DNA from 2 places in the Rhodococcus sp. FW305-130 genome. Region 1 is predicted to be linked to the other one. Evidence: riboswitches for the same ligand, from Rfam matches in the RefSeq annotation. Region 1 holds a riboswitch; the other holds the start of a gene.
What was found. A riboswitch is a leader RNA that binds a small molecule or an ion and turns the genes downstream of it on or off. The one in region 1 is predicted to bind cobalamin.
Positions count from the first base shown of each region.

Region 2: it holds a riboswitch for cobalamin, as region 1 does, so the genes downstream of both, AC3WQS_RS10685 (CbtB domain-containing protein) here and cobN (cobaltochelatase subunit CobN) in region 1, are expected to answer to the same signal.

Region 1 covers NZ_JBYTAP010000006.1:375,818-383,630, forward strand. The annotation lists gene AC3WQS_RS20770 (PPOX class F420-dependent oxidoreductase) at 1-132, opposite strand, end outside; gene AC3WQS_RS20775 (GMC oxidoreductase) at 351-1,991, shown strand; gene cobN (cobaltochelatase subunit CobN) at 2,031-5,651, opposite strand; cobalamin riboswitch at 5,691-5,823, opposite strand; gene cobG (precorrin-3B synthase) at 5,875-7,017, shown strand; gene AC3WQS_RS20790 (precorrin-8X methylmutase) at 7,037-7,663, shown strand; gene cobJ (precorrin-3B C(17)-methyltransferase) at 7,660-7,813, shown strand, end outside.
Region 2 covers NZ_JBYTAP010000003.1:141,525-149,337, reverse strand. The annotation lists gene AC3WQS_RS10715 (hypothetical protein) at 1-590, opposite strand, end outside; gene AC3WQS_RS10710 (hypothetical protein) at 649-1,461, opposite strand; gene AC3WQS_RS10705 (helix-turn-helix transcriptional regulator) at 1,848-4,466, shown strand; gene AC3WQS_RS10700 (HIT family protein) at 4,505-4,930, shown strand; gene AC3WQS_RS10695 (alpha/beta fold hydrolase) at 4,915-5,652, opposite strand; gene mhuD (mycobilin-forming heme oxygenase MhuD) at 5,698-6,006, shown strand; cobalamin riboswitch at 6,094-6,232, shown strand; gene AC3WQS_RS10685 (CbtB domain-containing protein) at 6,258-6,452, shown strand; gene AC3WQS_RS10680 (CbtA family protein) at 6,443-7,219, shown strand; gene AC3WQS_RS10675 (flavin-containing monooxygenase) at 7,279-7,813, opposite strand, start outside.

The DNA of each region.
Region 1 (7,813 bases):
GACGGTCCACATCAGGAGCTTGTCGCCGTCCGGCGCGGCCCAGAGCGGCGTCGCCACCGGCGTTCCGTCCTTGCGGAAGGTAGTGAGTAGGACGTACTTGGCCTCGGAGACGCGCTTGAAGTCGGAGTTCACTCCTCGAGGATAGGGGCGGGAACCTCTCACTGGACACCGATGAGCCTCGGCGACTATCCGGCGACCTTCCGCAATCGGCTGAAACATGCCACTTATGCACGTTTTATCCGGTTTCTGTGCGCATTAAACATGCCGTTTCGTCCCCAAACTCCATCTCGAGTTATTCTGAGGCAAATCATCGAACTGGGGAGTCGAACAAACACATGCAGCGTCGTGACATGCAGCGTCGTGACTTTTTCAAAGCGGCCGGAGTGGGGGCAGCAGTTGCAGCCGCGACACCGCTCATGTCGACATCGATCAGCCACGCCGCCCCCGCGCCTCTGCGTGCGCTACCGATGGGTGCCGATCACTACCGCGCACTCGTCCCCGAGTTGTTCGTACCCTCGCCCACTCCCCCGGAACATTCCGAAGCCATCGTCATCGGGTCAGGTTTCGGCGCCAGCGCGACCGCTCTCCGGTTGGCGCAGAGCGGCACCCAGGTCACCATCCTCGAACGCGGACTCCGATGGCCGCACGATCCGCAACGGGAGATTCACACCTCCGACATGCTGGCCGACGGCCGCGGAGTCTTCCGGCGCACATCGTTCACCAACCTCACCGGACTCCCGGTGGTGTGCGACTACTTCAGCGGCGTCCTCGATACCACCGACTACGAACACATCTCGGTCTGGCGCGGCGCTGCAGTCGGCGGTGGTTCCATCATCTTCACCGGCGTGATGATCGCGCCGGAGCGCCGATTCTTCGACGCAGTCTTCGGCAACTCCCTCGACTACGACGAGATGGCGTCCACCTGGTACCCCAAGGTGCGCCAGATGCTGCGTCTGAGCCCGTTGCCCGAAGATATTTACCAAACCCCGAATTTCGGCCACTCGCGTCGTTGGGATCAGGACGCTCGTCGTGCCGGATTCGATCCGCAGCGGATCGACGGGATCTGGAACTGGGACGTGGTGCGCTCAGAACTCGACGGCCGAACCCGAGCCTCGGCCACTGTCGGTGACAGCAACATGGGTAACTCCAACGGCGCGAAGTTCGACCTCACGCAGAATTACATTCCCGCCGCCGAAGCCACCGGACGAGCCACCGTCTGTTACGGACATCAGGTGCTCGCGATCAGTCGCGAACGTGATGGACGCTACGTCGTCGACGTCGAATCGACGGATCCGACGGGTGGCGTTCTGGCCCGGAAGACTCTTACCTGTGACCGTCTGTTCCTCGGCGCCGGTTCGATCGGCACCTCCGAACTGCTGGTACGCGCCCAGGCGACGGGCGCGCTGCCGAACCTCAACGAACACGTCGGTAAGGGCTGGGGAACGAACGGCGACGCCGGGATGGTGCGCTCGTTCGGCTTCAGTGACGGCACTGCGCAAGCCGCACCGTCGGCATCACGCATCGTCGACGAGTCGGGAATGCCCCTCTCCCTGGAAAACTGGTACGTCCCCGGCCTACCCGTCAACATCGGCATGCTCGGAACCTTGGGTATGACCCTCGATTCGCAGCGCGCCGACTTCGCCTACGACGGGGGCAACGATCAGGTGGTGCTGAACTGGCCGAAGAACGGCAACGACGCCACCGTCGAGGCCCTGCGCGCCGTCCAGAACAAGATGGCCTTCGCCGGCACCACGCTGCCGTCCGCCTTGCCGTTCGCGAAAGACGTCAATTCCTCGTTCACCGCGCATCCCCTCGGCGGTGCGGTTCTCGGCAAGGCAACCGACGGCTACGGGCGAGTCAAGGGCTACGACGGCCTGTACGTGATGGACGGCGCTGCCATTCCGGGCAGCACCGGCACCGTCAATCCGTCACTGACCATCACTGCTCTGGCGGAGCGGAACATCGCTCAGATCATCAAGTCCGGACGCTGAAACACTTCAGCGCCCGGACCTGCTGATGATTCTCGAGGTTTACTCCCCCTCGAGTTCGCCTTCGGTTTCGAGGTACACCTGACGCAAGCCGTCGAGTGTCTTCTGCTCGGGGTGCTCCCACATGTTGCGCTCGGCGGCTTCGAGGAGCCGCTCGGCGATTCCGTGTAGTGCCCACGGATTGGATTGCGTCATGAACTTCTGGTTCTGCTCGTCCAGAACGTAGGTCTCGGCGAGCTTTTCGTACATCCAGTCCGCGACCACGTTGGTGGTGGCGTCGTATCCGAAGAGGTAGTCGACCGTGGCTGCCATCTCGAAGGCACCCTTGTACCCATGACGGCGCATCGCGTCGAGCCAGCGGGGATTGACCACGCGCGCCCGGAAGACACGTGCGGTCTCTTCCGAAAGTGTGCGTGTGCGAACCGATTCCGGCCTAGTGCTGTCGCCGATATATGCCTCGGGCGACTTTCCGGTCAGCGCGCGCACGGTGGCAACCATGCCGCCGTGGTACTGGAAGTAGTCGTCCGAATCGGCGATGTCGTGCTCACGTGTGTCGGTGTTCTTGGCTGCCACGTTGATTCGACGGTATGCACTGCGCATGTCGTCGGCTGCCGGGATTCCGTCGAGCCCACGGCCGTACGCGAAGCCGCCCCAGTTGGTGTACACCTCGGCGAGGTCGTCGTCACCGCGCCAGGTCTTGGAGTCGATGAGTTGCAGCAGTCCGGCGCCGTAGGTTCCGGGCTTCGAACCGAAGATACGGGTGGTCGCACGCCTGGCGTCGCCGTGCTCGGCAAGGTCGGCCTGTGCGTGGGCGCGCACGTAGTTCTGCTCGTCCGTCTCGTCCAGTGCCGCGACCAGCTGAACGGCGTCGTCGAGCAGTGCGAGCACGTGTGGGAACGCATCACGGAAGAATCCGGAGATGCGGACGGTGACGTCGATGCGCGGGCGGCCGAGTTCTTCGAGATCGATCACTTCGAGGTTGACGACGCGTCGGCTTGCTTCGTCCCAGACGGGGCGAACACCGAGGAGCGCGAACACTTCGGCGATGTCGTCGCCGGAGGTACGCATGGCGGCGGTTCCCCACACCGACAGACCCACCGAGCGCGGGTATTCGCCGTGATCGGCGAGATAGCGAGCGGCGAGCGACTCGGCCATCGCCTGACCGGTCTCCCACGCCAGGCGTGAAGGAACTGCCTTGGGGTCGACGGAGTAGAAGTTACGACCAGTGGGAAGAACGTTGATCAGGCCGCGCAGCGGCGAACCGCTCGGGCCCGCGGCGATGAATCCGCCGTCGAGCGCGTGCAGGACCTGCTTGATCTCATTGTCGGTCTGCCGCAGACGCGGAACCACTTCGGTGGCCGCGAACTGCAGGATCTTCACGACGGTCTCGTCGTCGCTGAGTTGTTCTGCCGCAGCGGGGTTCCAATCGGCGTCGTACATGCCGCGAACCAGTGCGTGCGCCTTTTCCTCGACGTCGTCGACACGGCTGCGCGACTCGTCGCCGTCTTCGCTGAGCCCGAGTGCTTCACGCAAACCGGGGACGCTCTGTTCGCCGCCCCACATCTGACGGGCTCGCAGCATGGCGAGGACCAGTTCGATTTCGGCGTCGCCCTGGGGGGCACGGCCGAGAATGTGCAGACCGTCGCGGATCTGGACGTCCTTGATCTCGCACAGCCAACCGTCGACGTGCAGGAGCATGTCGTCGAACACGTCTTCTTCAGGCCGCTCGGCGAGGCCGAGGTCGTGGTCCATCTTGGCGGCACGCATCAGTGTCCAGATCTGCTGGCGAATAGCCGGGAGCTTGGACGGATCGAGTGCGGAAATGTTGGAGTGCTCGTCGAGCAGTTGCTCGAGGCGGGAGATGTCGCCGTAGCTTTCGGCACGGGCCATCGGCGGGATCAGGTGATCGACGAGCGTCGCGTGAGCACGACGCTTGGCCTGTGTTCCCTCGCCCGGATCGTTGACCAGGAACGGGTAGATCAGCGGCAGGTCGCCGAGCGCTGCGTCGGTGCCGCAGTTGCTGGACATGCCGAGCGTCTTGCCCGGCAACCATTCGAGGTTGCCGTGCTTGCCGAGGTGCACAACGGCGTCGGCGCCGAATCCGCCGTTGTCCGGGGTGGCAGCGATCCAGCGGTAGGCCGCGAGGTAGTGGTGGCTCGGCGGCAGATCCGGGTCGTGGTAGATCGCGACAGGCTTTTCACCGAATCCCCGCGGCGGCTGAACCATGAGGACGATGTTGTTGAATCGCAGTGCCGCGATGACGATTTCGCCGTCCGGATCCTGCGAGCGATCGACGTACAGCTCGCCGGGCGCTGTGCCCCAGTGTTCCTCGACTCCGCTGCGCAACTCTTCGGGCAGGGTGGCGAACCAGTCGCGGTACTTCGCTGCCGAGATGCGGATCGGATTGCCCTCTAGCTGCTCGGCGGTAAGCCAGTCGGGATCCTGTCCGCCGGCCGCAATCAGGGCGTGGATCAGCGCATCGCCGTCCTTGGCCGCCAGGCCGGGAACTGCGTCAGGACCGTCGACCGGACCGAGGTCGTAACCGGCAGAACGCATTTCGGTGAGCAGATCGATTGCGCTCGCCGGAGTGTCGAGGCCGACGGCGTTGCCGATACGGGCGTGCTTGGTCGGGTACGCCGAGAGCATCAGAGCAACGCGACGCTGGGTGGTCGGAATGTGACGAAGCTTGCCGTGACGGACGGCGATACCGGCGACACGGGCAGCGCGCTCGACATCGGGGACGTACGTGGACAGCCCGTCGGAGTCGATTTCCTTGAAGGAGAAAGGGACGGTGATGATGCGACCGTCGAACTCCGGCACCGCGACCTGCGTCGCGACGTCGAGAGGCGACAGTCCGTCGTCGTTCTCGTCCCAGGTGGCGCGGCTACTGGTCAGGCACAGCCCCTGCAGGATCGGGACGTCGAGTGCAGCGAGTGCGGCGACGTCCCAGGCTTCGTCGTCCCCACCAGCGGACGCGGTGGCGGGCTTGGTGCCGCCGGCAGCAAGAACTGTCACGACCATGGCGTCGGCGCGGCGGAGCGTGCTCAGAAGTTCGGCTTCTGCGGTTCGCAGAGATGCGCAGTAGATCGGGAGCGCGGTGCCACCGGCCTCGGCGACCGCGTCGCACAACGCCTGGATATACCGGGTGTTTCCGGCCAAATGCTGGGCGCGGTAGTACAGAACTGCGATGACCGGACCGCTCGCCGAGTCGAGATCGGGCGAGAAATCAGCGATGCCCCAGGAAGGCAGGTGAGCCGGCGGCTCGAAACCGTGGCCGGTGAGCAGGACGGTGTCGGAGAGGAAGTGGTGCAGCTGTGCCAGATTCTGTGTGCCACCCTCAGCCAGGTAGTTGTGCGCCTCGGCAGCAACACCGGCGGAGACCGTCGAGCACTCCATGAGGTCGGCATCCGGCGCGTGCTCGCCGCCGAGAACGACTACGGGGAGTCCGGAGGCGAGGACCATCTCCAAGCCGTCTTCCCAGCTGCGACGGCTGCCAAGGATACGAACGATCACGAGGTCGACGCCGTCGAGCAAGGGCGGCAAGTCCTCCGAGACCAGCAAGCGTGAGGGGTTGGCCCAGCGATAGGAGACGCCGTCGCCGGCTTCCTGGCTGGCGCGGGCGCTCAGCAGATCGGTATCGGACGTGGAGAGCAGAAGAATCACGGGTGAAGCCTTCCTGGGGTTTCGCGCCCCGTGGCACAGATCTGTCATCGACGGCGGTTGAGGGTCTGACTCGTGTTTCCGAGCGGAAACACGTCCCGCTCGAGCAACACTCACAGTGGCGCGACCGCACCGGACTTTCACCGGTTTCCTCAACTGCCGTCACTGGTGGTGGTGATGCTACCGGTCCGCAGAAGGCACTCATGACAGGTCGTACCCTGGAGCCATGCCCACGGACCGTTCACAGCCAGACGCGTGCCCGGGTGCACTGCAAGTTCACCACGCCGCCGACGGCGCACTGGCACGCGTGCGCCTACCCGGCGGACTCCTCACCCCGGTCCAATTGCAGACGCTCGCCGACGCAGCGCGCGATCTCGGCAACGGGCAGATGGAACTCACCTCGAGGGGCAACGTCCAACTGCGCTCGGTCTCGGACCCCGAAGCCTTCGCAGCGCGAATCGCGTCGGCCGGTCTGCTGCCGTCCGCGACGCACGAGCGAGTGCGCAACATCCTCGCGTCCCCACTGTCCGGCCGTATCGGGGGCGTCGCCGACATTCGTGAACTGGTCCACCGTCTCGATTCGGCGATCCAAGCGGATCACGCATTGGCGGATCTGCCAGGGCGAACCCTGTTCACCCTCGACGACGGGCGCGGAGACATCACCGGGCTACGGGGCGATTTCGGACTCCATGCGCGCAGCGCCACCGAGCATTCACTGGTGCTCGCCGGTCACCACACCACTCATCTCGTCCAGGCGGACGACGCCGTCGAATTGCTCCTCGAGGCGGCTCGATCATTCCTCGACGTCCGCGACAAGCACTGGCGCCTGGCCGAGGTTCCGGACGGTATCGAACGCACCCTCGAGCAGCTGGGTCTGAGCGCCGAGTCCACCGGTGCGGCGGACCTCACGCCGGATGCACGGCCCACCATCGGCTGGCTCGAGCAGCGCGACGGGACCGTAGCCCTGGGCGGAGGCTTGCGATTCGGGCTGCTGGACGCTCGGCTGGCCGAGTTCCTGGCCGCCGTCGACAAGCCCGTTGTCGTGACGCCGTGGCGATCGGTGCACATCTTCGACCTCGACGAATGGGCTGCCGAGCAGGTAGTCCGGGTGTTGGCGCCGATGGGGTTGATCTTCGACGAGAACTCACCGTGGCTCGACGTCACCGCCTGCACCGGAAGCCCGGGATGCGAGAAGTCGCTCGCCGATGTGCGCACCGACGCAATCACCGCCGTCGAGCAGGCAGAACTGCCCGTCGTCGGGCGCCAGCACTGGGCCGGGTGCGACCGCAGCTGCGGACGTCCCCGCGGGGACGTAGCGGATGTGATTGCGACGGGTGACGGTTACCGGGTGAATCCGGCCGATCGGTGATGCCTCTATCGTGTGGCACATGATCGAGTACATCCGTGACGGCGCGGAAATCTATCGCCAGTCCTTTGCCACCATTCGGGCCGAAGCCGACCTGTGCCGTTTCCCGGCGGATGTCTCGCAAGCTGTAGTGCGCATGATTCATGCAAGTGGCCAGGTCGATCTCGTCGACGACGTCGCCTTCACACCCGGTGTCGTCTCGGCTGCGCGCGCAGCTCTGCGCGACGGCGCGCCGATCTTCTGCGACGCCCAGATGGTGGCTGCCGGCATCACGCGCAAGCGTCTGCCCGCCGGCAACGACGTCATCTGCACCCTCGGCGATCCGCGGGTTCCCGTGCTGGCGTCGACCATCGACAACACTCGTTCGGCGGCTGCTCTCGAACTGTGGGGAGCCAAGCTCGAGGGCGCTGTTGTCGCGATCGGAAACGCACCCACCGCACTGTTCCATCTCCTGAACCTCATCGAAGCCGGCGCACCCCGTCCGGCCGCCATCGTCGGAGGTCCGGTCGGCTTCATCGGCGCTGCCGAGTCGAAGGAAGCCCTCATCGAACACGCCAGCGGGATCGATCATCTCGTTCTCCGCGGCCGACGCGGCGGCAGCGCGATCACCGCGGCCGTCGTCAACGCGATTGCGAGCGAAGTCGAATGAGTGCAGGCAAGCTCTGGGGTGTCGGTATCGGCCCCGGCGATCCCGAATTGGTGACCGTCAAGGCCGCCCGCGTCATCGGCGAGGCCGATGTGGTTGCGTTCCACTCCGCGAGGCACGGCAAGAGCATCTCCCGCGGAGTTGCAGCGCCGT
Region 2 (7,813 bases), on a different contig from region 1:
AGCTGCCGAGACTCTTCCTTCACCAGCATCGCGACGAGCATCTTGGGCACGGGGTCTCGTTCAGCGACGAGCAGGTCCAATGTCGCAGCAAATGTCGAGCTGTCTGTAAGCAACTCGGCGGTTGCGTAACGGTGCGCCGAGTCCACGACGCCGGCGCTCGGATCGATGGCAGCGATCACAGTCTCACCGCCGTCCGGCCAGAATGCGAGAATCGGCGAAATACCATTCAGGGCGTCGACCGTCCGCAAGTAGGCAATGCGAGCGTCCAGACCGTTGACCAACTCGATGTTCTCGAAAGTGCTGGAGGACAATGAATCCGGGACAAATTCGCGCACGTCCGCGCGCTCGCACAGCACTCCGAGGACGGTGGGGCACAGGTTCGAGCGCAGGGCCCGACCGGTGGCGACCTCGGCAGCGGAGGCGAGCGCGCGTGCCGACGCTTGCGCAGAGGGAACAGTCCCGTTCGCGCCCCACGGATGACGGAACTCGTCGATCGAGCCCAGAAGGGGTGTGTCCGCATCTACGAGAGCTGTTGAAATGGAATTGTTTTCGAATACCACGCCCAGGCTTTCACGCACTGGATCCTCCATTGACTGTTTCTAACTGGTTCTGAACTGTTTCAGGTGTTGCTATCACTGTGGAGCTGTATCAGAACGTCAGGCCACCGACCGCCATTGCGCCTGGTTCCAACACCACGTCCACCGGCGCTCGGCCGTCGACCGTGACGCGATACGTCCCCGGCAGGAGTCCGACAAACGAGAAGCGACCCTCGAACGGTTTCACCGTCCGCGCTGTCGCGTGCCCGCATTGATCGACGCCGTTGATCACCACCGCCTCCGAGATGCCCGACGTCACCAGACCTGAGATCCGACCATCTGCCGAGACAGCTGTCCCCTGGTCTCTCCGACCACCAACAGAATTCCCTTGTGGATCACACACTCCCGGGGTGGTCGCCACCCGCACGGTGACATCGTCCGACCGCACGCGAGCCGCCCCTCGATCTGCGGTGACCAGTGCAGCAATCGATAGACCGTCGGCGTCTTCCCGCTTTCCCGCAGTCATCGTCGCTGTCCGGGTGAAGTACCGGTCCGCTTCCAGATTGCCTATCAGGCAATGTAACCCGAACTCGTCGACACCCGAGCCGTCTCCGCAGTAGTCAGGCACGGACGGTAGAACGAAACCTCGAGGCACCGGAAGCTGCACGACCACGTCCGAGAGCGGGTCGCCCCGGACGCCGATGTCTACGACATACGTCACCGGATCACCTTCTCGGACAATACCGTTGGACGGTCCGGAATCGAGCCCTGGGCCGTCACCGGGATCGAAGGGCGGCGCACCGTCAATCGCCGTCAACTCGACTGTGAAGGGAGAAGCGGACTCTCCCTCGGCTGCCAATCGAACATCCGACTGCATCGGTAGCGCACCGAGCGCAGCTGCGCCGACAAGTAACACTCCTGTCACCACGACTACGCCTCGCACTCTTCGGGCGCACGCTCTCGGTCGGAGTCGGACCGTAACCGCCTTCGACCACACCTCTGACAGACGAGTTCTCACGACGCTCCTTCGATGGCCAACCCTCGGGGCCCGGTCGGGCACTCTCGACCAGATTTGGCGAATCCCGAGCTACGTTCAATAGAAGTCGCTCGAGGGACTCGAAAGCCAATGGTGACGGCATGATTATGTGGGTGAACTTCTCTCACCCGGGGTGAAGTCGCGGGTGAATTGCCCGGGATGACACGCTCTGGATTCGCACCAGCTACGCTCCTCCCTGTAGATAGATGGATCGAGACAATCCGCCCAAATCCGCCAATTAGCGTGGGGCGTGAAAGCAGAAAGGGTCCGCGTTGATGTTCGGGAGGGACGGCCACGACTGGGCAGCTATTCCCGAAAGGCGCACTCTCACCGAGTCGATTCCTCGGCAAGCATTGTTCGCGAAACTGGATCGACGCGCCGCTCTGACCGTCGTCCGTGCACCGAACGGCCACGGGAAATCGTCGTTGATCGCATCGTGGCTGCGCGCCCATCTGGCATCCGAACGAATACTCGTCTGGGTCTCGGCCCCACAGCCCTCGTCGACACTCGAAGATTTCTGGGCCGTTGTCCTCGATCGAATCCACGCTGCCGGAATCGCACTGCCCGACGTCGACGATCTCGCCGATCCTTTCACCGCTGCCGCCAAATCCCTGAACGCCCTCAGCCGCCCCGTGCTGCTCGTGCTGATCAGGCCGGATCTGATATCGGAACCAGAGTTGGACGATCAGTTGATCGATCTCCTCACCCTCTGCCACAACCTGGACCTCGTGGTCACGCTCTCGGGATTCGGCATGTTCGCCGAGCCATACCTTCTCGACACGGATCACGAGGTCATCGGCGCCGATGAGCTGTTGTTCACGACATCCGATACCGCCCAATTGCTGGAACAGGCGGGGGTGCGCACGGCTGAGGGTGATGCAGAACAAATCACATCCCTGACGGGTGGGCTGCCCGCATTGGTTCGCGCCGCAGTCGCCGCCGTCAGGGACTCACGTAAAAGCAACCGTGAGCGAGAGATCAAAACGAACACCACGCAAGCGATAGACGATTACGTGACTGATTCCGTTCTCGCCACCGCTGAGCGCCTAAAGCAACATGAGTTCCTACTCGCGACCGCCTTTGGTCGATCGATCACCGTCGGCGTCGCCACAATGCTGTTCGAGTCCCAGCGCCCTGACACTGCCGAAACCGTTCATGAGATCCGCTCGCGGCTGGTGACGCTGGAGACAGCCGGCTTGTTGTCGCGCGTCGAGGCCGAAGCCGACGAAACATGGGAATTGCCTCCCGCCATTCGACGATCGATACTCGCGCACCACACTCGCGTGGGAATCGATCCATCGCAACGTCTTTCATTCCTCGCTCACAATCGACTCGACAACGGTCATCACGCGTCGGCGCTGGACTACGCGGTCGAGGCACAGAACTGGACCCTGGCAGTAGACATCGTCGAACAACATTGGGTGACGATGATCGTGCATAACCTGGACTCGGTTCGCGCCGCCCTCCAACGGATTCCGGCGGAAGCTGCCGACAAGCACTCTGCCGTTGAGGCCGGGCGCGCCTTGTTCACGATGCATCCGAGCAAGCGATCCACGGCAATCGACTTGCTACCCGAATCGCCGGCCGAACTGTGGGAACTCGGCGCCCAACCCAGCGCGAAGGACGCCTTGAGCATCGCCTGCGTTCAATCGATCATGCTCAGGATGGCCGGTGAATACGGGCTCTCGGCAGAGACCACCAGGCGGCTGTCTCACCTCAGCCGCAGTGCGCTGGAAAACAATCCGGAAGCGGTCAGCGCACAACTCCCCCTGATGCGACTTCAATGGGCGATCAATTTTCAATTGAGCGGCAGGTTCACCGAATCCACGATCAAGGCTCGAATGGCATACCACGGCGCCCTGTCTCACGGAGTCGACTTCATCGCTCGCAACTCTGCGGGTAGTGCCGCCCTGAATTGGGCCTTGGCAGGTGAGCCGCGGCAGGCCAGACACTGGTTCGAACTCGAACAGAAGCATCCTGACCCCGGGGGTTGGCTCGAACCTGTAGTCAAGATCGCCGGCTTGACGGCACGGGCTCTCGCCGCTCTCGACACACTCGACTTCGGTGACGCACGTATCGCACTGACCGAACTCGGCGTTCCGTCCGACACCGAGGAGCTATGGGCGTTCGTCGTCTATGCGCACAGCCAATTCGCCCTGACTCAGAGCAGTGCATCTTCCGCTCTGTCCTTGCTCCACAACGCGATTGGAGTGCATTCCAAGCAGTACACGGCCACGTCTTTCGCGCTTCCTCTGCTGCAATCCGCAGAAATCGATCTCCTGCTCGCACTCGGCGAGGGAAACAAGGCGACGGCTCTGGCCAAGGAAATTGCCGATCCTGCAGCCAACCCGTGGACGCTCGCGTCGGTGGCGCGTTTACGTCAGCGAATCGGCCAGAACGAGGCCGCTGTGGCGCTGTGTCATCAGTTCGACTGGTCTGGCGAATCCTATCCGCGGGCACAGATGGAATCGCTTCTGGTGCAAGCGGTTGCACACTCCGAGTTGGGTGAGCCACGCCTCGCCTCTCAAGAGTGGTCCAGAGCGTGCAGTATCGCGGACCAAACCGGACTTCTGCGTCCGTTCGCGACCATTGGATCGGCGGACGTCGAGAAACTCGAATCGATGGCAGTAACAAAATCGCGTGCACTCGCCGAGTTCTCGAAAAGTGCTCCTGCGGAATCATTTCCGGGATCCGTACGTATCGTGGAGCTGACCGAACGCGAACAGAAGGTCCTCTCACTCCTGGCGCTCGGCATGGGATCGGCCGCGATGGCCGACAAACTCTACGTGTCCGTCAACACCGTCAAGACTCAACTGCGCACTCTCTACAAGAAGCTCGACGTACACAATCGAAACGAAGCGATCACGAAGGCACGTCAGCTGCGCCTGCTGTAGTCCCGTGTCGGATCTGATTCGGACTACATTCTGTAGGCATGAGCACCGATACCTGTGTCTTCTGCAAGATCGTCGCGCTGACCGAGCCGGCGATTCTCGTCCACGAGAGCGAGACGACTCTTGCATTTCTCGACGCCCGACCGGTGAGTCGCGGACACACCCTGGTGGTCCCCAAGCGTCATGCAGAAAACCTCGATGCTCTCGAAAGCCACGAGGGCGCAGAGATGTTCCGCGTCGGCACGCTCATCGCCGGAGCTCTACGCCGCTGCGACATCGCCGCTGACGGAGTCAACTTTCTCGTCAACGACGGGCGTGCCGCGGGCCAAACCGTGTTCCACTCGCACCTCCACGTCGTCCCCCGCCATCGCGGCGACAAGGCGAAGTTCGCTGCCGGACTCCTGGCCAGGCGAGCCGTCGAACTGGAGCAGGTGGGCGCGTCGATCCGCAGTCAGCTCACCGTCTGAAGGAATTCCGTCACCACTTCGCGATAGCGCTGCGGTTGATCGTCGTGAACCAGGTGGCCTGCGTCGGCAATACGTACGTACCGAGTTCCCGGCCTCTCGGCCATCTCTCGCATCTGTCCCTCGGGGGTGATGGTGAACTCTCCCTCGATCAGCAAGGTCGGCACGTCGATCGCCTTCCACTGATCCCAGAAATGCCTCGTGCCCCACTCCTCCGAGATGTCGCGGAAGGTCGACACCTCGCCGTGCAGGTACCACCCGTCGTCGCGGCGGTCGAAAGAGTCGAGAAAGTACTGGCCGGCGACGGGCCCGAAGAATTCCTTCATCGCGTCCTCGGAAGCAAACGGCTGCGGCCACGCCGAGATCATCTGAGCCCAATCCGCGGCGGTGCGTCCGCGAAAATCCGGAGCCATGTCTTCGAGGACCAGTGCACAAACCTTTTCGGGATGCGATGCGGCGAAGCACCACGCGTGCAGAGCCCCCATCGAATGGCCGATCACGATCATCGGCTCCTCGATGGACGCAACGGCAGATGCCAGGTCGTCGACGAATGCCTCGGTGGTCAGCTCTGACGGCGCGGGCCGGCCGTGACCGGCGGCGTCGAACGTGTAGACGTGGCCGAACTCGCGGATCCAGGGCACCTGGCGTCGCCACGTCCTCGAGCTGCCCATGAGGCCGTGCAACAACAGAATCGGTTGTCCTGTTCCACCTTCGTCATGCAACACGAGTGTCACGGTACGCGGTGAAGGTGCGCGGGTAATGTCGCTTGCATGGCAGTCGTGAAGATCAATGCAATCGAGGTCCCCGAGGGCGCCGGCCCCGAACTGGAGAAGCGCTTCGCAGCACGCGCTCATGCAGTCGAGAACTCCCCGGGCTTTCTCGGATTCCAACTCCTCCGCCCCACCGCAGGTGAGAGCCGCTACTTCGTGGTGACGCAGTGGGAGTCCGAGCAGGCGTTCGCCGATTGGCGTGACGGCCCTGCCCGCGAAGCCCATTCCGGCGAGCGTGCGAAGCCCGTCGCTTCGGGTGCGTCGTTGCTCGAGTTCGAAGTTGTTCTGGACGTCGCCGCAAAGAGCTGATCTAGAACGATTGTGCCCGCCTTGGCGGGCACAATCGACGGTCATCTCGGCTTACGCGTTGACACGGTGCGGGCAGTAGTGCAAAAGTTCGCATGTAAACGCGATGGTCCGACAGGAATCCGGTGAAAGCCCGGAGCGGTCGCGCCACTGTAATTCGAGGTGAAGTGCCTTTTTCGGCACGACTATTTCGACAGCCAGACACTTCGGCCATCGCATGGACCTAGGGGACGCGAAAATCCCAGGAGGCTTCGATGGCTCTCGCCTATTCTCCCGATACGTCGATCGATTCGACTCGTCTTGCTTTCCTCGCCGCTGCAGTAGTTCTGTTCGCGATGCTCGCTCTCTACCTGGTCGGATTCGACCAGGGCGCTATCTCTCGCACCGGCATGTACATGCATGAATTGATGCACGACGGTCGACACTTGATGGGCCTGCCGTGCCACTAGTCGACAATTTCACGAAGCTTCTCATTCGTGGTTTGTTGGCTGGTTTGATCGCAGGCATCCTTGCCGGCGGAGTTGCATTCGTGCTGGGTGAACCGCACGTCAATGCCGCCATTGCGATCGAAGAAGCCAACAGCGCCACCGGTGAGGTTGCCGGCGAAGCCGCTGGGCATTCGCACGGTGACGAAGAAGAACCACTGGTGAGCCGCGACGGGCAGCGCGCCGGGCTGTTCCTGGCCACAGCGCTGGCCGGACTGGCACTCGGGGCGATCTTCTCGGTCGTTGCCAATTACGCTCGACGACTCACCGGAATGTCCGGGCCGTTGTTGGCGATCACCATCGCCGTCGGTGGTTGGCTGGCCATCGAGGCCGTGCCCTTCTTCAAGTACCCGGCCAATCCGCCGGCCGTCGGAGATCCCGACACCATCAACCAGCGCACACTGCTGTGGCTGGCCGCCGTGATTCTCGGGCTACTGTCCGTCACCGCGGCAGCAGCGGCGGCAAAGGCAGTTTCCGGGCACGAGTTCCTCAGCGTGCGCATCGCTGCTCCGGTGGCTGCGTTCCTGGTGATCGCCACGATCGGTTACGTCTCGCTTCCCGGCATCAACGAGGTGGGCGAGGACTTCCCGGCAACTCTGCTGTGGGAGTTCCGACTTTCCTCGCTCGCTACGCAGGCGACGCTCTGGCTCGTACTCGGGTTGGCATTCGCCTTCCTCACCGAGCGCGCGACCAAGAACACCGAAGTAGCAAAGAAGTACGCCCTTCGCTGATCCTGCTGTGCGCCTTTATTAACCGCGGGCGGTTAATAAAGGCGCACAGCAGTTCTATTTCAGCTCAGATGATGCACTTCCTGCAGTCCGTACACCGGCGTCGGGATGCCCTCGTAGCGCGCCTTCAACTGCAACGCCAAGTACAGCGAGTAGTGGCGCGACTGGTGCAGATTGCCTCCGTGGAACCACAGCGCTTCCTGCTGCGTCGGCTTCCACATGTTGCGCTGCTCGCCTTCCCACGGTCCCGGATCCTTGGTGGTATTCGAGCCCAGGCCCCACACCTTGCCGACCTTGTCGGCGGTGTCCTGGCCGATCAGATCCGCCACCCAGCCGTTCATCGAGCCGTAGCCGGTCGCGTAGACCACCACGTCGGCAGGCAATTCCGTACCGTCTTCGAGGATCACGCTGTTCTCGGTCAGCTCACGAATGTTGCCGTGCGCGAGCTTGATGTCCCCGTTCGCGACCAGTTCGGCCGCGCCGACGTCGATGTAGTAACCCGAGCCGCGTCGTAGGTACTTCATGAACAGACCTGAACCGTCGTCACCCCAGTCGTGCTCGAAGCCCGCCTTCTCGAGGCGATCGTAGAAATCCTTG